2 regions of the Streptomyces sp. CNQ329 genome follow, and region 2 is predicted to be linked to the other one. Evidence: riboswitches for the same ligand, from Rfam matches in the RefSeq annotation. Region 2 holds a riboswitch; the other holds the start of a gene.
What was found. A riboswitch is a leader RNA that binds a small molecule or an ion and turns the genes downstream of it on or off. The one in region 2 is predicted to bind glycine.

Region 1 (3,378 bases), on a different contig from region 2:
GGAGACCTTGTCGTAGCCGGTGACGGCGGCCAGGCCGTCCTCCAGCTCGCGGATCAGGGTCAGATAGCCCTCGGCCTGGTCGGCGGGGGCGAAGGGGTGCAGCCCGGCGAACTCGGGCCAGGTGACGGCCTCCATCTCGGCGGTGGCGTTGAGCTTCATCGTGCAGGAGCCGAGCGGGATCATGCCGCGGTCCAGCGCGTAGTCCCGGTCGGAGAGCGCGCGCAGATACCGGAGCAGGGCGGTCTCGGAGCGGTGGCGGTGGAAGACGGGGTGGGTCAGGTACTCGTCGGCGCGCAGCAGCCCGGCGGGCAGCGCGTCGGCGGTCGCGGCATCCAGATCCCCGACGTCCGGCCGGGGGACGCCGAAGGCGTCCCAGACGACGGCCAGATGGTCGCGGACGGTGGTCTCGTCGCAGGAGACGCCCACGTGGTCGGCATCGGTGAGGCGGAGGTTGACGCCCGCGTTGCGGGCGCGGGCGGTGACCTCGGCGGCCCGGCCGGGGACCCGGACGGTGACGGTGTCGAAGAACGCGTCGTGCACCACGTCCGCGCCGCCGGCCCTGAGGCCCGCGGCGAGCACCGCGGCGTAACGGTGGGTGCGCCGGGCGATGGCCGCCAGCCCCTCGGGACCGTGGTAGACGGCGTACATCGAGGCCATCACCGCCAGCAGTACCTGCGCGGTACAGATGTTGCTGGTGGCCTTCTCGCGGCGGATGTGCTGCTCGCGCGTCTGGAGGGCCAGCCGGTACGCCTGCGCGCCGTCCGCGTCCCTGGACACGCCGACGAGCCGCCCGGGCAGGCTGCGCGCGAACTTCTCGCGTACCGACATGTAGCCGGCGTGCGGTCCGCCGAAGCCCATCGGGACCCCGAAGCGCTGGCTGGAGCCGACCGCGATGTCGGCGCCGAGCGCGCCGGGCGAGGTCAGCAGGGTCAGCGCAAGGAGGTCGGCGGCGACGGTGACGACGGCACCCAGTTCGTGCGCCCGCTCGATCACGGGTGCGAGGTCGCGTACGGCACCGGAGGCGCCCGGGTACTGCAGGAGCACGCCGAAGACGCCGCGCTCCGCTGTCCCGGCCGGGATGCCGTCGGCGAGGTCGGCGACGACGATCTCGACGCCGGCCGGCTCGGCGCGGGTGCGCAGCACCGCGACGGTCTGCGGCAGGGTGTCGGCGTCCACCAGGAAGACGCCGTCCTTGACCTTGCCGACACGGCGGGACAGCGCCATCGCCTCGGCGGCGGCCGTGCCCTCGTCGAGCAGCGAAGCGCCGGCGGTGGGCAGTCCGGTGAGGTCGGAGACGACGGTCTGGAAGTTGAGCAGCGCCTCCAGCCGGCCCTGGGATATCTCCGGCTGGTACGGGGTGTACGCCGTGTACCAGGCCGGGTTCTCCATGACGTTGCGCAGGATGACCGGCGGCGTGTGGGTGCCGTGGTAGCCGAGGCCGATCATGGAGGTCAGCACGTCGTTGCGCGCCGCCAGGCCGCGCAGCTCGGCCAGCACCTCGGCCTCGGAGCGGGCCGCGGGCAGCGTGAAGGCGCCGGTGCCCTTGATCGAGCCGGGTACGGCGGCCTCGGTCAGCTCGTCCAGCGAGCCGTAGCCGACCTGGGCGAGCATCTTGGCCCGGTCCCCGGCGTCCGGGCCGATGTGGCGCTGCTCGAAGGGGGTGCCGCGCTCCAGATCGGAAAGCGGGATGCGGTGGGCGTTCGTCTCGGACAAGGGGCCTCCTGGTCGCACGGACCTTCGCGGATGCCCCTGGGCGGGCACCCGTACGGCCTCCCCCTCTGTCATCCGGACCTGAGAGCTTCACCGGTCACGCCCTGACGGGGCGCGGCCCGGCTTGCACCGTCGGTGAGGAGGGACCGCGCCGCGGTCCGCCCCTGCTTTCCAGAGTGACCTCGTCCGTGCGGTACGGGGGCCTGAGAGATTCCGGGGAGGAGTTGCTCCTTCGGCGCCTCCGGCTGGCGGACGGAGGACTCTCCCGCACGGGGTCTGCAGCCACGCTCAGCGTACCAGCGCACGCCTCCGCGCATCCCGGCGCAGGCGCGGCACCGCGGTGCGCCCGGGCGGCTCCGCCGAGTGGCCGCCGGGCGCGTTGTGCCGTTACGTGGAGACAGCGGACTGTGACGAGACGTGGGAGGCACCGTGCAGACCGACATCGACCCCCGGAGCCTGATCGGAGTGCGCGCGTACGACAGCAACGGCGACAAGCTGGGGACCGTCGACGAGGTGTACCTCGACGACGCCACCGGCGCCCCCCAGTGGGCCGCGCTGCGCACGGGCCTGTTCCACCGGGACGCGTTCGTGCCGCTGGGCCCGAGCGAGCTGGCCGACGAAGGGCTGCGCGTGCCCTTCGACCGGGCGCTGATCAAGGACGCGCCGGACTTCGGCGTCGGCCGCCACCTCTCTCCCGCCCAGGAGCTGCAGCTCTACCACCACTACGGCATGGCGCTGCCGCCGGAGGTCGCCAAGACACCCCACCGGCAGGCGCCCACGCCGCCGGACCGGGACTTCGGCGAGGTCGCCGGCTCCGACGGCTGATCAGCCGCCGGGCACCAGCGGCAGCGGGTCGGCGGGCTCCAGCGCCGGGTCGTCCGCGGCGAACGTACGCACCCGCCCGGGCACCGAGCCCGGCACCTCGAACCGCACCGTGACCCTGCCGACGCCGCTGCCCTGCACCCAGCCGGGGCCGAACTCGGCGTGCCGTACGTCCAGCCCCGGAAGCCAGCGCGCGGCTGCCGGTCCCGGCTCGGCCGGGGCGGGCGGCGAGGCCGTTTCGGGCGGCGGCGGCGCCACCGGGCCGTCGGGGTCCACCGGCCCGTGCTGCACGTCCGGCGCCTGGCCTGCCTGCGCGAACAGGTCCTCCTGCGTGAAGTCCGCGAGGCCGCTCACGCCGACACCCAGCAGCCGCACGCCCGCGGTCGTCTCCACGCTGTCCAGCAGCCGCAGCGCCGCCTCGGTGATCACGGCCGGGTCGTCGGTGGGCCCGCGCAGGGTCTCGGAGCGGGTGAGGGTGGAGAAGTCGTACCGCCGGACCTTGAGGACCACCGTGCGCCCGGAACGCCCCGCGCCGCGCAGCCGCGTCACGCACCGCCGCGCCAGCCGCTCCACCTCCGTACGGATGCGGATACGGTCGGTGAGGTCGACGTCGAAGGTGTCCTCGACCGAGACGGACTTGGCGTCCCGGTCCGCGACCACCGGCCGGTCGTCCAGCCCCAGCGCCATCACGTGGATCCCGGTGCCGTGCGCCTTGCCCAGCAGCCGCACCATCTCGTCCTCCCCCGCGTCCGTGACCTCTCCGACCGTGGTGATGCCGGCCCGGCGCAGCACGTCCGCCGTGGCCGGGCCGACGCCCGGCAGCGTGCGCACGCTCATCGGCCCCAG
Region 2 (3,378 bases):
GATGTAGAACGGCTCGACCTTGGCCCGCATCCAGGTGATCACCGGGTCCACCGCGGCGTCGAGGAAGACCAACTGCACCTTCCACGGCACCGGCTGCGCGCCCATCGCCCGGCCCAGCGCCTCCACCGCCGCCTGCCTGCTCTCGTCGTACGTGTCCATCAGCTCGACACCGATGTAGAGCTGCTCCGCGCCGCCCTCCACGCTCGCGAGCCCCCGGCGCGCGCTGCGCACCACGCCGGTCCGCTCGAACTCCTCCCGGGCGGCGGCCAGGAAGTCCATCGGATCGTCCTGCCAGTCCGGCGTGAACAGCCGCACCCGGCCGCCCCGCGCCTCCCCCGGCAGCCGCGCCGCCCCGCGGTCCCGGCACAGCTCGGCCACCGCCGCCGGCGGCAGCGGCACGCCGACCGTGCCGCCGGGGTTGACCGCGATGCCCACCTGCGGCGGCAGCCCGCGGGCGAACTCGCGGGCCGGTGCGACGGTGAACGACATGTGGGTGCCGGTGACCCGCAGGAACTCCTCCTGCGAGGAGAAGACCGGCACGTACGGCGCGCCGCCGATCTCGGTCGTCGGCACACCGAGGGAACCGCTGTCGGGGCCGCCGCCCTCGGGCAGCGGCACCCACAGGCTGCTGCGGCCCAGCACCTCCAGCAGCCGCGGGGCGGCCTGCGGGTTGCCGAGGGAGGCGGCGAGCACCTCCTCCAGCTCGTTGCCGGGGAAGCCGCCCGTGGCGGGGGGCTGCGGGGAGCGGTAGTCGAAGCTCATCGGCACCAGACCAACTTTCGGGGGATGAACGTCGGCACCCTAACGGCTGCGAGCGCCCGCGGGCGACGACCGCACCTGCACACGGCGGAGCCCCCTCCCCCGCCGAACCGCGCGACGGGGAGCCCTTTTTCGGTACGTACGGGGGACCTGCGCGCAGCGGCGGGCGCGAAACGGCGCGCGGATTCAGCCGAAGCTGATCGAGCGCGGCGCCCCCGCCTCCCGGCCGTCCAGCACCAGCACGGAGTCGCCCACCGCCGTCCCCCCGCAGTGCGCCCACTCCAGCAGCCTCCGGTGCGCCCACAGATGCCGGGCGAAGGCGTAGCGCGACACCGTGCGCCCGCGCTGTTCCTGCCGTCTGCGCGCCACGTCGGCCGGCACGTCCAGCACGAGGACGTGCACCCCGCGCCCGTACCGCCTGGCCTGTCTGGTCAGCCACCACCGCACCCACGGCAGCGTGCCGCAGTCGTGCACGACGAGGCTGCCGCCGGAGCGGACCGCCAGGCGCAGCCGCAGATAGTGGTCGATGCGCACGAGCGGCCGGTACACGGGGTACGGCAGCCTGGCGCCCAGCCTGCGCGCCCAGCGCTCGCGTACGTACTGCGAGTCGATCAGCACCACCTCGGCCGCCGGCCGCGTCCGCCGCATGAGCGTGCTCTTGCCGCTGCCCGGCAGCCCGGAGATCACGACGATGTCCCCCACCGGATAGCGAAGCCGCTCCCGGGAGGCCGCCTGCTCCACCGTCACGCCGCCTCCCACGCCCCGCACCGCCGCCGCCGTCCGTCCACAAGCGTCGCAACAGGGACGGGGCCGGACAAGAACGCAACGGAAGGTGGGCTCCCAGTTCTTCGCCCCGTCCCGCGACCGGCGGTCGCGTGCAATGATGGGGCCGCCAACTGCATACCGGCCGTTCGAACCCGCGCGGGAGAGTCCCGGTGCCTCGTCGCACCGGGCGCCGAAGGAGCAAGTCCTCCCTTGAATCTCTCAGGCACCGTCACCGCACGGGCGAGGCAGATCTGAAAAGCGGGCAGCGCCCGGCCGTGCGCCGGTGCCGCCCCACCCAAGGTGCAAGCCACGCTCCCGCGGGATCGTGGCGAACCTCTCAGGTTCCGATGACAGATGGGGAGGACACGACCACCCCCTGTCCGGGAGCCCGATGATGACCACTGAGAGCCCTGCACCGCGCCGTACCGCGCTCGACGCCACGCACCGCGCCCTCGGCGCCACCATGACCGACTTCGCCGGCTGGGACATGCCGCTGCGCTACGGCAGCGAGCGCGAGGAGCACCTCGCGGTACGCACCCGCGCCGGCCTCTTCGACCTCTCCCACATGGGCGAGATCACCGTCACCGGCCCCGGGGCCGCCGACCTGCTGGACTACGCCCTGGTGGGCCGGCTCTCCGCCGTGCGCCCGGGCCGCGCCCGGTACACGATGATCTGCCGCGAGGACGGCGGCATCCTCGACGATCTGATCGTCTACCGGCTCGCCGACGAGGAGTACATGATCGTCGCGAACGCCGCCAACGCCCGGGTCGTGCTGGACGCCCTCGCCGAGCGGGCCGCCGGCTTCCCGGGCGCGCGGGTACGGGACGACAGGGACGCGTACGCCCTGATCGCCGTGCAGGGCCCCGCCTCGCCGGCGATCCTCGGCCGGGTCACCGACGCGGATCTGGCCGGCCTGAAGTACTACGCGGGTCTGCCCGGCACGGTCGCCGGCGCCGAGGCGCTCATCGCGCGTACCGGCTACACCGGCGAGGACGGCTTCGAGCTGTTCGTCCGCCCCGCGGACGCGGTCGCCGTCTGGGAGGCGCTGACCGCCGCCGGCGCGGACGACGGCCTGGTACCCTGCGGGCTCTCCTGCCGCGACACCCTGCGCCTGGAGGCCGGTATGCCGCTGTACGGGCACGAGCTGAGCACCGCGCTCACGCCGTTCGACGCCGGTCTCGGCCGGGTCGTCAAGCTCGACAAGCCCGGCGACTTCGTCGGCCGCGAGGCGCTGGAGCAGGCCGCGGGGCGTGCGGCGGCCGAGCCGCCGCGGGTGCTGGTCGGCCTGGTCGCCGAGGGCAGGCGGGTGCCGCGCGCGGGCTACGCGGTGGTGGCCGGCGGGCGGCGGATCGGCGAGGTCACCTCCGGTGCCCCCTCACCCACGCTGGGCAGGCCGATCGCCATGGCGTACGTGGACGCCGCGCACGCCGAGCCGGGGCCCTCAAAGGTCACCGGGGTGGCCGTCGACATCCGCGGCAGCCACGAGCCGTACGAGGTCGTCACCCTGCCGTTCTACAAGCGCCCCTGACCGCTGTGTGGCGGCATTCGACCGTGCCGCCGGCGCCCTGATATGTCACCCCCGTCCGGATCCTGGAGAATCGCCTCATGAGCAACCCTGAGCACCTGCGCTACAGCAAAGAACACGAGTGGGTCGCGACCGACGACGGCGTCGCCACCGTCGGGATCACCGCCCACGCCGCGAACGCGCTCGGCGACGTCGTCTTCGTCCAGCTTCCGGGGGTCGGCGACACGGTCACCGCGGGCCAGTCCTGCGGTGAGCTGGAGTCGACGAAGTCCGTCTCCGACCTCTACGCCCCGGTGACCGGGGAGGTCACCGCGACCAACCAGGACGTC

Region 1: linked by a shared signal. The riboswitch ahead of gcvP (aminomethyl-transferring glycine dehydrogenase) and the one ahead of gcvT (glycine cleavage system aminomethyltransferase GcvT) in region 2 are both predicted to bind glycine.

Annotation. Positions count from the first base shown of each region.
Region 1 is NZ_AXVU01000001.1:464,147-467,524, reverse strand. It holds gene gcvP (aminomethyl-transferring glycine dehydrogenase) at 1-1,713, opposite strand, end outside; glycine riboswitch at 1,892-1,988, opposite strand; gene I003_RS0102020 (PRC-barrel domain-containing protein) at 2,128-2,535, shown strand; gene I003_RS0102015 (DNA polymerase IV) at 2,536-3,378, opposite strand, start outside.
Region 2 is NZ_AXVU01000017.1:77,247-80,624, forward strand. It holds gene I003_RS0113760 (enhanced serine sensitivity protein SseB) at 1-762, opposite strand, end outside; gene I003_RS0113765 (AAA family ATPase) at 946-1,506, opposite strand; glycine riboswitch at 1,672-1,769, shown strand; glycine riboswitch at 1,770-1,888, shown strand; gene gcvT (glycine cleavage system aminomethyltransferase GcvT) at 1,919-3,052, shown strand; gene gcvH (glycine cleavage system protein GcvH) at 3,130-3,378, shown strand, end outside.